One region of the Rhizobium sp. SG2393 genome, then DNA from elsewhere that is predicted to be linked to it. Evidence: riboswitches for the same ligand, from Rfam matches in the RefSeq annotation. Region 1 holds a riboswitch; the other holds the start of a gene.
The links. A riboswitch is a leader RNA that binds a small molecule or an ion and turns the genes downstream of it on or off. The one in region 1 is predicted to bind S-adenosylmethionine.

Region 2: linked by a shared signal. The riboswitch ahead of ACED18_RS18375 (O-succinylhomoserine sulfhydrylase) and the one ahead of metA (homoserine O-succinyltransferase) in region 1 are both predicted to bind S-adenosylmethionine.

Annotation. Positions count from the first base shown of each region.
Region 1 covers NZ_JBHGAP010000007.1:38,061-45,151, reverse strand. Annotated here, with positions in the region: gene ACED18_RS14875 (VWA domain-containing protein) at 1-1,048, opposite strand, end outside; gene metA (homoserine O-succinyltransferase) at 1,073-1,993, opposite strand; SAM riboswitch at 2,051-2,127, opposite strand; gene ACED18_RS14865 (AAA family ATPase) at 2,169-3,008, opposite strand; gene ACED18_RS14860 (M48 family metalloprotease) at 3,038-4,558, opposite strand; gene ACED18_RS14855 (DUF2934 domain-containing protein) at 5,000-5,323, shown strand; gene ACED18_RS14850 (hypothetical protein) at 5,408-5,623, shown strand; gene ACED18_RS14845 (hypothetical protein) at 5,702-6,061, opposite strand; partial or broken gene ACED18_RS14840 (plasmid stabilization protein) at 6,157-6,342, opposite strand; gene ACED18_RS14835 (ATP-binding cassette domain-containing protein) at 6,422-7,081, opposite strand; gene thiP (thiamine/thiamine pyrophosphate ABC transporter permease) at 7,084-7,091, opposite strand, start outside.
Region 2 covers NZ_JBHGAP010000011.1:53,485-60,575, forward strand. Annotated here, with positions in the region: gene ACED18_RS18365 (Hsp33 family molecular chaperone) at 1-969, shown strand, start outside; gene apaG (Co2+/Mg2+ efflux protein ApaG) at 1,090-1,482, opposite strand; gene ACED18_RS18375 (O-succinylhomoserine sulfhydrylase) at 1,789-2,973, opposite strand; SAM riboswitch at 3,015-3,093, opposite strand; gene ACED18_RS18380 (2'-deoxycytidine 5'-triphosphate deaminase) at 3,229-4,332, shown strand; tRNA gene ACED18_RS18385 (tRNA-Gly) at 4,419-4,492, shown strand; gene ACED18_RS18390 (glycosyltransferase family 2 protein) at 4,507-6,354, opposite strand; gene ACED18_RS18395 (transporter substrate-binding domain-containing protein) at 6,576-7,091, shown strand, end outside.

The DNA.
Region 1 (7,091 bases):
CATGGCCGGGAAACTGCGCGGCCAGCCGCTCCAGCCACACCGCACCCGCTTCGCTGTTCCAGTGCTCCACGGAGCCGCCGGCATGGGTCAGTTCGTAGGGGCTCATCGCGGCATCGCCGACAAAGCAGAGCTTGTAGCCGGACCCGTAGGTGCGCAGCACCTCTTCTGTCGGAATCCGATCGACGTGCCGGCGGCTGTTGGTCTTCCACACGCCTTCATAGACGCAGTTGTGGAAATAGAAGTGCTCCAGATGCCGGAACTCCGAGCGCGCCGCCGAAAACAGCATCTCCACATCCCGCACATGCCCGTCCATGGATCCGCCGACATCCAGAAACATCAGCATGCGCACCGCATTGCGCCGCTCCGGCCGCGTCACGACATCGATATAACCCTGCTCGGCGGTGGCACGGATCGTTGCCGGCAGATCCAGCTCATCCGCCGCCCCCTCGCGCACGAAGCGCCGGAGACGCCGCAGCGCCACCTTGATGTTGCGCGTGCCGAACTCGACCTCGTCGTCATAGTCGCGGAAATCGCGCCGGTCCCACACCTTGACCGCCCGCCGATGGCGTGATTCCGGCTGCCCGATCCGCACGCCCTCGGGATTGTAGCCATAGGCGCCGAAGGGCGACGTTCCGGCCGTGCCGATCCACTTCGACCCGCCCTGATGGCGCTCCTGCTGCTCTGCCAGCCGCTGGCGCAGCGTTTCCATCAAGGCATCGAAGCCGCCAAGGCTCTCGATGAGTGCCTTCTCCTCCTCCGTCAGGTGCCGCTCGGCGAGCTTGCGAAGCCACTCCTCCGGCAATGGCCGCGGCCCTTCGCCCTCTGCACCGGACACGCGCTCAAGCCCCCGGAAACACTGCGCAAACACCCGGTCGAAACGGTCGATATGCCGCTCGTCCTTGATAAGCGCCGCCCGCGCCAGGAAGTAGAAGGCCTCGACGTCGAAGTCGGCAAGCCCCGCCTGCATGCCTTCCAGCAGCGCCAGCAACTCGCGCAGCGTCACCGGCACCCGCTCTGCCCGAAGCATCAGGAAGAACGGGATGAGCATCGGCGGCGCCTCCTCAATCGGATCTCAGCCCTTCCCGATCGCGTCCAGATCGTAGGGCGTCGTCTGGTACATCTCGTTGATCCAGTTGCCGAACAGGAGATGCGCATGGCTGCGCCAGCGGTTCTGCGGCGGGATCGACGGGTCGTTATGGGGGAAATAGTTCTTCGGCAGGCGGATGGGAACACCCGCATTCACGTCGCGGAAATATTCGTCCGCCAGCGAGGTGGAATCATATTCGACGTGGTTGAACACGTAGAGCCGCTTGCCGCCCTTCTCCTCCACATAGCAGACACCCGTCTCGTCAGACTCCATAAGGATGTCGAGATCGGCGACTTTGGCGATATCGGCTGCCCGCACCTCCGTCCAGCGTGACACCGGGATCTGGAAGTCATCGGAAAAGCCGTTGAGGAAGACCGAGGACGGCTTGCGATTATGGTGGCGGAACACCCCGAAGGCCTTTTCCTTCAGCGTGTATTTCGGCACCTTGTGGAAGTGATAGATCGCCGCCATGGCGCCCCAGCAGATGTTGAGCGTCGAATGGACGTTCGTCTCCGTCCAGTCGAAGATCTGCTTCATCTCGTCCCAGTAGGTCACGTCCTCGTAATCGAGCGTTTCCACCGGCGCACCGGTGATGATGAAACCGTCGAACTTGCGGTGCCGGATCTCCTCCCACGTGTCGTAGAAGGCCAGCAGATGCTCTTCCGACGTATTCTTGGCGCGGTGGCCGCCGACGCGGATCAGCGAGAACTCGACCTGCAGCGGCGAGGCGCCGACGAGGCGCGCCATCTGGATCTCGGTCTTGATCTTGTTCGGCATGAGATTGAGCAGGCCGATCTGCAGCGGGCGGATATCCTGCCGGATAGCCACGGTTTCCGTCATCACCCGCACGCCCTCGGAAACGAGGGTCTGGAAGGCGGGCAGTGCATCGGGGATCTTGATCGGCATGGGGCTCACTTCGACAAACGAAAGCCGGCTGCATCAAATCGCCATCGGCCCACGGAAGTCCTGCTCCCCGCGGCCCTTTAGCAACTTGTTTAACGTGGCTGCAAGCCGGCCGGCAAATCACCACGAGCGCCTGTCATACGCTCTGTCGCGGCCGGAATCAATGTGAACGCGGCGGTCAGCTATCCCGCCGGCTCATGAAAGCGAGGCGTTCGAAGAGATGGACATCCTGCTCGTTCTTCAACAGGGCGCCATGCAGCTTTGGCAGCATGGTCTTGGGGTCGGCACGCAGATCGGCCGGATCGACATCGTCGGCAACAAGAAGCCGGATCCAGTCGAGCGCCTCCGACGTCGAGGGCTTCTTCTTGAGCCCCTGCACGTTGCGGATATCGAAGAACGTCGTCAGCGCGGCCGACAGGAGCGTACGGCGGATGCCGGGGAAATGCACCTCCACGATCCGCGCCAGCGTTTCCGCATCGGGAAACCGGATGAAGTGGAAAAAGCAGCGACGCAGAAAGGCGTCCGGCAGTTCCTTTTCATTGTTCGAGGTGATGATGACGATCGGCCGGTGTTTGGCGCGGATCGTCTCGCCGGTCTCGTAGACATGGAACTCCATGCGGTCGAGTTCCTGCAAGAGATCGTTGGGAAATTCGATATCGGCCTTGTCGATCTCGTCGATCAGGAGCACCGCGCGGCGATCGGTCTCGAAGGCCTGCCAGAGCTTGCCGCGGCGGATGTAGTGGGCGATGTCGTTGACACGTGCGTCGCCCAGCTGGCTGTCGCGCAGGCGGGACACGGCATCGTAATCATAGAGGCCCTGCTGCGCCTTGGTGGTAGATTTCACGCTCCATTCGATGAAGGGCGCGCCAAGCTCTGCCGCCACCTGCCGGGCGAGTTCAGTCTTGCCGGTACCGGGCTCACCCTTGACCAGAAGCGGACGTTCAAGCCTGATCGCGGCATTGACGGCAACCAGCAGGTCTTTCTCCGCGATATAGGCGTCTGTTCCGGAAAACGGCATGGAGCACTCCCGCAATGACTGGCGGCGGATTATTCGGCGATGATCTTCACCCGGTCGCCCGGCTTGACGGTTGAGGTCAGCGTCATCGCATTGATGAGGCGGAAGAGATCGAGCTTCCGGTCCGTGCCCATCATGCGCCCGGCGAGCGTTGCGATCGTATCGCCCGGCCCTGCCGTGAGCACGCGAACCCTGAGCGGCTTGACGGACGCGGCCTCCGCCGGCGTCATCTGCCGGAAGGAAAGACGGAGCGCCTCCGCCGTTGGCTGCAAGGCAGGCGATCCCTTCGGCACGGCGGTGAGGAAGCGGTAGATGCGCTGCCCCAGCCGCACCACGGTCACGTCGAAGTCCCAGCGGTCGGCGCTGGCGCGTGCCGTCGCCGCTTCGAGGCCGTTGACGCGGATGGGACGGATCGTCTCCGGCTGAAGTCCCGTCACCCACCCGCTGGCAATGTAGGCCGCAAGCGACTGGCCCTGCGTATCCGGGACGCCATCGAAGCGGATGGCCACATCGTTCGGCCCGGTCGCGAGAACGGCTTCCGCCTTGTTGTCGATGCGGAAGCCTTCCGGTACGTCGAAGCGAATGCCGAGGCGCGAATGCAGGAAAGTCTGGCCGCGCACATAGCCCTCTTCGGGGCTGTCGCCGTAGAGCAGGCCGTCGATGCCGTCGAGATAGTAGTCACGGCCGCGATCGCCCACCTGCCCCTCCTGCCCGAAGGCGCGCGCATGGCGACGCGCCAGTTCCACGCGCTGCGGCGCATTCGGATGGCTGGAGAGGAAGTCGAGGCTCTGGTCCGATTCAGGGTCAACCGCCGTGAAGCGGCTGTAGGCGGCCATGGAATCAAGGAAGCGTGCCGCTGCGTACGGGTCGTAGCCCGCTTCGCCCAGCATGCGCACGCCGATCACGTCGGCCTGAAGCTCTTGCTGGCGCGAGAACGCCGCCAGGCGCAGTTTGCCACGGGCCAGGGCCTGCTTGCCCGCAAGATCGCTCGACAGCACCTCGGAAACGACGCGGCTCGCAATCATTTCGGCCTCTTCGCGCTGCTGGCGTTCAATGCCGTGATTGGCGGTGACGTGTCCCATCTCGTGCGAGAGGACCGCAGCGACTTCCGATGCATCATTTGCCAGCGCCAGAAGACCACGGGTCACGTAGAGATAGCCGCCCGGCAGGGCGAAGGCGTTGATGGCCGGAGAATTGAGAATGGTGATCCGGTAGGATTGCAGCGGATTTTCCGAGACCGCCGTCAGCGCGCCGGCAATACGCGCGACCAGACGCTCGGTTTTGGCATCCTTGTACTCACCGCCATAGCTCGCAACGATGCGCGGATGCTCACGGGCGCCAAGCGCGGCGCGCGGGTCGTTCTTCTGCACTTCCTCAACGATCTGTGGATTAGACGACGGCTGAACGCTCGGCTCGTAGGACTGCTCGAGGATCGACTGGCAGCCGGACAGGACTGTCGCCGTCGACAGCGCAAGCGCCAGCCCGGTGCGTCGCCATCCTGCGGCCGCTCCGTTCCGTTTCGATCCCTCAACCCCGAGCCGACCCTTTTCCATCCGTCAATCCGACCGACCGCATGCCGCGGTCATCCATCACGTCAGCGGCGCCAACCGCATCAAGGGCAGGCAACACGCCACCCTAGATAGGGCGAAAACCCCGATGCGCCAATGATTTCGGTCTATACGATTTCGCGGGCCGTTTTCTAGCAGTTTGCCAAACTTATCGATTGGCGTGGTTTTGTCGCAACGCCCGCAAAGTGCGTATGCCCGAGCCTCAGACCGCCTCCCATGCCGGCACGGTCAAATTGTGGCCAAGACCCCGGCTCGTTCAGCGCACGAGGTCGAGGGGGTGGCCGGTCCGTCAAAAGTTGTTTACGGTAAGTGACGCCCGATGATCGCGCGATTCGATCCGGTCCGTTTCTCGTCCCACCGCCGATCGTTCGCCGGGCCTCCACCCGGATATTGCCGTCCGGCCTGATTGAGCATGGGAGACGATAGATGGACTTGACCCTCGAAAGCCGTATCCGCGACCGCGCCTACGCGATCTGGGAGGCCGAAGGCCACCCGCACGGCGAAGACCTGCGCCACTGGGAGATGGCTCGCCGCGAACTCGTTTCGGCAGAACCGGCGCCGAAGGCCGCCCGCAGCGGGACCAGAAAAGCATCGGCCACGCAGAAGGAAAAACCCGTCACCGCGCCGTCCAAGTCCGCCGCGACAAAGGCAACGGGCGCGGCAAGCGCGAAGGTGAAGCCTTCCGAAGCGGGTTCGACCAAGCCCGCGGCGACCGGTCGGGCGAAAGCCAGAAAGCCCGTTGAGGCTTAAGTCGCCCCGAAACGCGGGCGGGATGGAACGATCCGGCCCGCCATCTGTTCTTGTTTTCGGCATAAACCGAAAGGGAAGAGCAGCATGATCCTTCGACGCAAACCCGTGCGCGGCAAACGCCTGGCAATGGCGAGGGCATCGCGTACCCACGCAACCGATCTTCGCGCTCCGCGCAATGATACCGTCACGGCAGTGTCGGCTCCCCATCAGGTCGACCTCCACCATCCGCACAACATTGGCGGACGCCTGGCAGTACCGGCGATGATCAACGGCATGAGCCTGATGCACGGGCGCTTCTAAACGTCAGCGCCGGGAATATCGGCATGAAAAGACGCGCTCCGGTTGGCCCGGAGCGCGTCTTCGGTCTCGTGCATAGGATCAGTTCGAGGGACGGCGATGGTCCACGCCGACAGCGCCGGAGGTGGCGGCAACGGGGTCGCTTGCAGGAAACGTGTCTTTCAGCGCCTTGTCGAGATCGGCATTCTCGTTGCTGGTCGCTTGCCGGCGCTGCTCGGCCTCAAGGCTCTCGCGCGGTGAGCCGCCCTTGGCGTCATGGTCGTTTGCGGCCTGCGGCGCGCTACTCATGCGAACAAGAAGGCTGGTGGCATCGCGGATTGCATCGTCGTCATTGTCAGCGCGCCGGGAAAGCCGCACGGAAACGACCTCCCGATCTTCACCGACGAACTCGACGATCTGCTGATCGCCCTCGGAAAGGATACGGATATCCTTGGCTGCCATGGGTCTGCTCCTCATGTGTTCGGGTCAAATCTCGCAACCAAATGCGCCTTGGGGACCATTGGTTCCGCGTCGGGCGTGTGAAACCTGTCGCTTCAATGATGCGCGGGCTTCTTGCGCCCGGAGCCGGATTTCTTGCCGCCGCCATCCTGCTTGTTGACCGTCGCCCAGGCGCGGGCTTCCGCCTCGTCCTTGGAGACGCCGCGGTCCTCGTAGCTTTCGGCGATGTGGCTGGCCTTGCGCTTCTGCTTGTCGGTGTAGGCGGATTTGTCGCCCTGGGGCATGGTACTCTCCTCTTGGCCTGGGGGTTTCCACCCGAACGGCAGGAGCGCCGCGGAAGTTCCCGCCAAACAGCCACAGACGTCAGCGCAGGGATCGCACCGCCCGTACACGGCCAGCCTCGATCTCCACCGCGGCATCACACAGCCGCGCCACATCGTCCGGCTGGTGGGTTACGAGCAGCACGGTCACGCCCGTCTCGCGCTTCAGCCCGACGATGAGGTCGCCCATCTCCGCCCGCCGGACAGGGTCGAGCGCGGCGAAAGGTTCGTCCAGCAGCAGGATCGGCCGACGCCTGACCAGCGCGCGCGCCAGCGCCACCCGCTGCCGCTCCCCGCCGGACAGTGTCGGCGGCCGGCGCCGTTCGAAACCGGCGAGCCCCACCTTCGCCAAGGCCTCGCTGACGGCTGCGCGGCCTGCCGCATCCAGCCTCAGCGCGGGATCGATCCCGAGCCCGACATTGGTCGCGACATCGAGATGCGCGAAGAGATTGTTGTCCTGGAAGATGACGGACACAGGCCGCGCGGAGGGCCCGAGCGCCGTCATGTCCGTTCCGAGAATACGGATTGCGCCGCTGTCCGGCATCTCGAAGCCGGCAATCAGGTTGAGCAGCGTCGATTTTCCCGAGCCGGAGGGACCGACAATGCCGGTGATGCGGCCTGCGGTGAAGCCGATGTCGAAATCCATGGTGACCGCGCCAAAGCGCAGTTGCACCGCCTCCAGCCGGATTGCTTCCTCCGCCATGCTTATCCTC
Region 2 (7,091 bases), on a different contig from region 1:
GCCCTCGGGCAGTTCGATTTCGCAGGTGACGATCACGTCGTGCCGTTCCAGGTGGAAGGGCTCGATGTGCGTGGCCGTGCCGTGCAGCTCGGCCCCATGCTCGACGCCATCCTCGAGCGTCACCGCTACCCCGTGCCCGTCGCCCGCCTCGTGGCGGAGGTCGTCACGCTGACGGTGCTGCTCGGCACCTCGCTGAAGTTCAAGGGCAAGCTGATCATCCAGACCAAGAGCGATGGCCCGGTCGATCTGGTCGTTGCCGATTTCTCCGCGCCCGACAGCGTGCGCGCTTATGCCCGCTTCGACGAGGATGCGCTAAACGCGGCGCTCGCCGACGGGCGCGGCGCGCCGGAGCAACTGCTCGGCAAGGGCGTCCTCGCCTTCACCATCGATCAGGGCGCCCACATGCAGCGCTATCAGGGCATCGTGCCGCTGGACGGAGCAACGCTGGAGGAGATCGCCGGCGTCTATTTCCGCCAGTCGGAACAGATCCCGACCAAGGTGCGCCTCGGCGTGGCCGAGCTGCTGGATCGTGATGAGGCCGGCAAGGCGCGTCATCGCTGGCGGGCCGGCGGCATTGTCGCGCAGTTCCTGCCGGAGGCGCCCGAGCGCATGCGCCAGCCGGACCTGCACGGCGGCGATGGCGACGAAGGCGCAGATCACCTTGAGGACGATACGTGGTCTGAAGCCAAGACCATGCTGGAGACGATCGATCTGGATGAACTGACCGACCCGACCGTCGGTTCCGAGCGGCTGCTCTATCGCCTGTTCCACGAACGCGGTGTGCGGGTCTATCCCCCGCAACTGGTGGAAGACCGCTGCAGCTGCTCGCGCGAGCGGCTGAAGTCGGTGCTCTCGAGCCTCAGTGACGAGGAGATCGCCCACACGATCGAGGACGGCAGGATTTCGGTCACCTGCGAGTTCTGCTCGACGGCCTATCACTTCGAGGCCTCGGAAATCCGGCCGGCCTGATCGGCTGGCCGGGCGCCCTAGAGCACGTCCAGCAAAAGTGTGTCAGCGGTTTTGCGTCCGGACTGCGGTAAAACAAAGGGATAGAGAATTCCCGGCGAACCCGTGTTTGTCGGGAATTCTCTAGTTCAGCACGCGCACGAGGCCCGGACTGTCCAGCGAGAAGGCGGGGATGGCGATGTCGAAATGCTCGCCCGTCTCCGCCTCCATGCCGTAATGGCCGAACATCACGCCCGACGGCGTGTCGAGCGGGCAGCCGGAGGAGTATTCATAGGTGTCGCCGGGATTCAGCACCGGCTGCTCGCCCACGACGCCGGGACCGCTCACCTCGTCCACCTGTCCGTTTTCGTCCGTGATGTGCCAATAGCGCGAGACGAGCCGCACCGTGAGCTCGGAATGATTGGCGATCACGATCCGGTACCCCCAGACATAGCGGCCGTCCTCGGGGTCGGACTGGTCTTCCAGATAGTAGGGTTCGACCACGACTTCGATGTCGTGGGTCAATGCGCGGTACATGCCTTCACCTTCCGGGAAGACGGCTGCAGCAGGCATGCAGGCCCGAGGCGGTTGCGCGCGGCTTCCCGCTTCCAACGCGACCAGGGGCGTGCCTTGCCGCAAGGCCGTCCATGATGCTGAGCAAAACTAGCGAGTGGAAGGGGATTGCGTCAAGAAATCCCGACGCTTTCATCGAATATTGGTTTATTTTGAAACGCTGACATTCCCGCCGGTCGCCGCTTTCGATGGCGCGCGGCTCTAGGGCCACAAAAAAGACCGGCAACCGAAGGCTGCCGGCCCGTAATCAAGTGGTACAGCGCGACTGGGTCAGGCCTGAACGTGTTTCAGCGCGGCGGCGAAATCCTCGACAAGGTCGGCACTGTCCTCGATGCCGGCGGAGAATCGCACCGTGCCGGCGGAAATGCCAAGCTCGGCACGCGCATCGTCGGACAGGTTCTTGTGCGTCGTCGTCGCGGGATGGGTGATCAGGCTCTTGGAGTCGCCGAGATTGTTGGAGATCTTCACGACCTTGAGGGCGTTCTGAAGCGCAAAGGCGGCTGCCTTGCCACCCTTCATCTCGAAGGCCACCAGCGTCGAGCCGCCCTTCATCTGTGCCGCCGCGAGACCCGCCTGCGGGTGATCCTTCCGGCCGGGATAGATGACGCGGGCGATCTGCGGCTGCTCGGCGAGGAAATCGGCAACACGGCTGGCATTGTCCTGCTGCTGGCGCACGCGCAGCGGCAGCGTCTCGATGCCCTTCAGCAGCGTCCAGGCATTGAAGGGCGAGAGCGCCGGGCCGGTGTGGCGGAAATAGTCGTGCAGGTTCTCGTCGATCCACTGCTTGTCGGAGAGGATGACGCCGCCGAGGCAGCGACCCTGTCCGTCAATATGCTTGGTCGCGGAGTAGACGACCACATGCGCGCCGAGTTCCAGCGGCTTCTGCAGCAGCGGGGTCGCAAAGACGTTGTCGACCACCACCTTGGCGCCGATCTGGTTTGCAAGCTTCGCGACACCGGCGATATCAACCAGTTCCAGCGTCGGGTTGGTCGGGCTTTCCAGGAAGAAGACCTTGGTGTTCGGGCGGATCGCCTGTTCCCAGTTCTCCAGCGAGCGGCCATCCACCAGCGTAAACTCGATGCCGTAGCGCGGCGCCAGCGTTTCGACCACCCAGCGGCAGGAGCCGAACAGCGCACGGGCGGCCACGATATGGTCACCGGCCTTCACCTGGCAGAGAATGGCGGCGCTGACGGCGGCCATGCCGGATGCCGTGGCGCGCGCATCTTCCGCGCCTTCCAGCATGCACATGCGCTTTTCGAACATGTCGTTCGTCGGGCTGCCGTAGCGGGCATAGATGAAGCCGTCCGTCTCGCCCTTGAAGCGCGCTTCGGCGGCTTCGGAGGTGTCGTAGACAAAGCCCTGCGTCAGGAAAATGGCCTCGGACGTCTCGCCGTGGTTGGAGCGCGTGGTGCCGCCGTGAACGAGTTGGGTTGCGGGTCTCCAGGTGTTGCTCATGGTCTCATCGCCTCAAACAAAAAAACCGGCCGCATAAGCAGGCCGGTTTGCACCCGGCCTTTTTAGCTACTTGTTTAACGTGGCTGCAAGCCGGCCGGCCAAATCACCACGGGATAATTTCCCTTACTCTCAAACCCCGGCTTGCGTCAATCGAGCGAGTTTGGTTTTGTCGCGGGCGCCCGGTCGCGAAGGCCGTTTCCGGCTGCCCGGGCATCGGGACATCCGGTCCCGCACGCAGACGCCAGAGAGGGCCTCATGACGCGCACGACGGGAATTCTGCCGGACAAGGCGATCGAGGCACTGTTTGCAAACGGGGCGCTGAAGAGCGAACGCCCGCTCGATGCCGACCAGATCCAGCCGGCAAGCCTTGATCTTCGCCTCGGCGCCAAGGCCTTCCGCGTGCGCGCCAGCTTCATGCCGGGCCCCGGCAACCTTGTCTCCGACAAGATCGACCGTCTCAGCCTGCACGTCATCGACCTATCGGAAGGCGCTGTGCTGGAAACGGGCTGCGTCTACATCGTGCCGCTCATGGAAAGCCTCGCGCTGCCCGAGGGCATGTCAGCCTCTGCCAATCCGAAGAGCTCTACCGGCCGCCTCGACATCTTCACCCGCGTCATCACCGATCGCGCCCAGGAATTCGACAAGATCGCGCCCGGCTATGTCGGTCCGCTCTATCTCGAAATCAGCCCGCGCACCTTCCCGATCGTCGTGCGCCGCGGCTCGCGTCTCTCGCAGATCCGCTTCCGCATCGGCCATGCCCTGCTGGCGGAGGACGAGGTGCTGGCGCTGCACGCAAGCGACATGCTCGTCGCCGCCGAGCAGCCCAACGTTTCCGGCGGCGGCATCGCACTGTCCATCGATCTCGAAGGGCGCGGCAGCGACGGGCTGATCGGCTATCGCGGTAAGCACCATACGGCGGTCGTCGATGTCGACAAGAAGGCCGGGCACGGCATCCATGATTTCTGGGAGCCGCTTTACGATCGCGGCCGGCGCGAGCTGATCCTCGACCCCGACGAGTTCTACATCCTCGTCTCGCGCGAGGCCGTCCACGTTCCCCCGCTCTATGCGGCGGAGATGACGCCCTTCGATCCGCTGGTCGGCGAGTTCCGCGTGCACTATGCCGGCTTCTTCGACCCCGGCTTCGGCCATGTCGCCGCCGGCGGCAGCGGCAGCCGCGCCGTGCTGGAAGTGCGCAGCCACGAGGTGCCCTTCATCCTCGAGCACGGCCAGATCGTCGGCCGCCTTGTCTACGAACACATGCTGGAACGGCCCCAGGGCCTCTACGGTCTGGGCCTCGGGTCGAACTATCAGGCGCAGGGCCTCAAGCTCTCCAAGCATTTCCGGGCCGAGGACAAGTAGAACAGGCGCGTGCTCCATGCGCCCGTCTTGACACCGCTCTCGCCCTGAGGGATTGTCCGCCCGCTGATGGCCATCCGGCCGCGTCGGCGGGTATGATGTAATGGTAGCCTGTCAGCTTCCCAAGCTGAACGCGCGGGTTCGATTCCCGCTACCCGCTCCAGCGTCCTTTCCGTGCTACTCCCCGGCTGCGGGCTTGTACCTAGTGACGCTCGGCAGATGCGGTGTCTTGTTCCAGACGAACGGACGTCGATACAGTTCCCCGACCGCCCGCCAGGCACAGAGCGAAATCATCAGCCAGTAAACGGGAAGCCGGAGCCAGCCGTGCCCGACCTTTCGCCGCTCGGCCGGTCCCATGGCGCTGAAGCCGAGGGAGAGCAGGGCGGCATAGCTTCCCGCCATGTTGACGAGATCGAGGACGGCCAGCAGGCGGGACATCGGCGTGCCGAGATAGGCCGGGTCGAGCCCGTAGCGAACAAGAACGAGGACGGCGAAGGCGAGCATCAGGGGATGGACCAGCGCGGAAAACAGGAGCCCCCCGATCATCAGCTGCGACGCCAGGAAGGCGCGGGCCCCCATCTCCCGCCACCAGCGGCGAGGCGCGCGTATCATCACCAGCCATGTCTGGAGCCAGCCCTTGAACCAGCGCACGCGCTGCGGCATCCAGATCGCCGGGCTCGTCGGCGCATCCTCGAAGGTCGGTCTCGTGATGACGCGGGTGCGAAAGCCGAGGCGATGCAGCCGAAGCCCGAGATCGGCGTCCTCCGTCATGTTGAACGGATCCCATCCACCGGCTGCGCGCAGGGCCTCGGTCCGGAAATGGTTCGACGTCCCGCCAAGCGGCAAGGGTAGGCCCCTCCTTGCCAGCATCGGCAGCAACTTGCGGAAAAGCCCGGCATATTCAATGGCGAAGTTGGCACTCAACCAGCTAGCATCGGCATTGGCGATGACCAGTGGAGCCTGAAGACAGGCGACATGATCGGGCGCGGCCCGGAACGTGGCGGCAGCCTCGCGCAATTGAAGAGGGTGCGGCCTGTCCTCGGCATCGTAAACGGTCAGGAATTCACCGCGCGCACCCGCCAGCGCATAGGCGAGCGCCTTCGGCTTGGTGCGCGGCAGAGCCGGCGGAACCTCGACGATCTCGTAATGCGGCTTCAGCGCCATGGCGCGCAGGGCGGACAGGGTCTCGGCATCATCGGCCTCGCACACGAGCTTGATGTCGAGACGCGAGACCGGCCAGTCGAGTTGGTCGAGCGCCGCCACCAGTTGGTTACAAACCGCAGCCTCGCGGTAAAGCGCGACCATGACGGTGTAGACCGGCAAGGCATTCCCGCAGAGCGCGGCGGGCGCGGATGGGCAGGGATCTGCCGGCAGGGACGCCGGCAAGCTGCTTTCACGGCGCCAGCCCGGAAGCGCCGAAAAACGCAACAGCAGATGGCTCAGGTAGAAGACTGACAGAACGAGATGCAGGATGATCTGGAGGTCACCCGGGACAAGCGCCAGACAGAGGATGAGGGCGGATACCAGAATGCCGAGCGCGAATCCCTGCGGCCCCGCCAGCACGATCCGGGCGCTGGAATCCCGGTCCCGATCAAAAAGCCTGCCCGTCGTCTCGCGCAGTCGCCGCTCCGCGCCTGCCTGCCAGACCGCACGACGCAGCGCCGCGGGTGTCGTGATGCCAAGGCTCGCCCGCAGGCCCGGCAAATGCTGCATCCGCGCCGCCAGCTCCCGCGCCTTTTCGAGTGTCGGCACGATGAGCGTGCGGGGCGGACGAACCGGATGGTGGCAACGCAGGATTTCCGGCCGCACGAGCTGCGTGTCGATCCATGGCGCATCATGAACGCTGCAGGCGTCGATCTCGGCGGCGAATGGCAGGTCCAGCTGCTCCGCCAGCGCCTCGTAGTACACGTTCGCGCAAATCGCGCCGCTGGCCAGAAGCTCCTGTTCGACGCTCGTGCCGTTGCGGACCGCAAGCGCCAGCATGCGCCCCAGAAGCGGCTTCCCGATGCCGAAGGTCAGGAGCACCCTGACCTCCTCCATCAGAACGGCAGGAACGGCCTCGATGGCCGGCGTCTCGTCACCGCTTCTCGCACGGCCTGTTGTCTGCGCGTCCGGACCCGTAGCCAGAGACGCGTCAACCGGGTAGTCTTCGCCCCGCATGCGTTGCCGTCACCCCCAGGGGTGCGCCCCATCTCATGTGCCCGAAATGAAGATGAGTGAAACAACCCTTGCGCGCATCCCTGAGAATTGAGTGGATTTCGAAGTTTCTTATACTCTGCATTGTGCTGGGTTGTACGGCAGCCCGTGCGGAAGCGCAAAAGCCTGTCTTTCCGCTGCTTTTCGACGCGCGCGAGCGCATCGCCAGCCCCGATCTCACCGGCCTGAAACGCCTGCGTTTTTTGACGACGGTGGATTTTCCGCCCTTCAATTTCATCGATGGTGCGGGCCGCATCTCCGGTTTCCACGTCGATCTCGCCCGCGAGATCTGCCGGGTGCTGTCGATCGAGGATCGCTGCCAGATCCAGGCCGTCCCGTTCGATGAATTGCAGTCCGCACTCGACAAGAGCGAGGGCGAGGCCGTGATCGCCGGCCTCTCGGTGCAGCCTGAGCTGCGCCAGAAATATGCCTTCTCCCGGCCCTTTATGCGCTTGCCGGCCCGTTTTGCTGTGGCGAATGGGATCACCACCTTTGCCGATCTGCGCGGCCAACCGGTTGGCGTCGTCGCCAGCACGGTGCATGAGGCGATGGCGAAGGTATTTTTT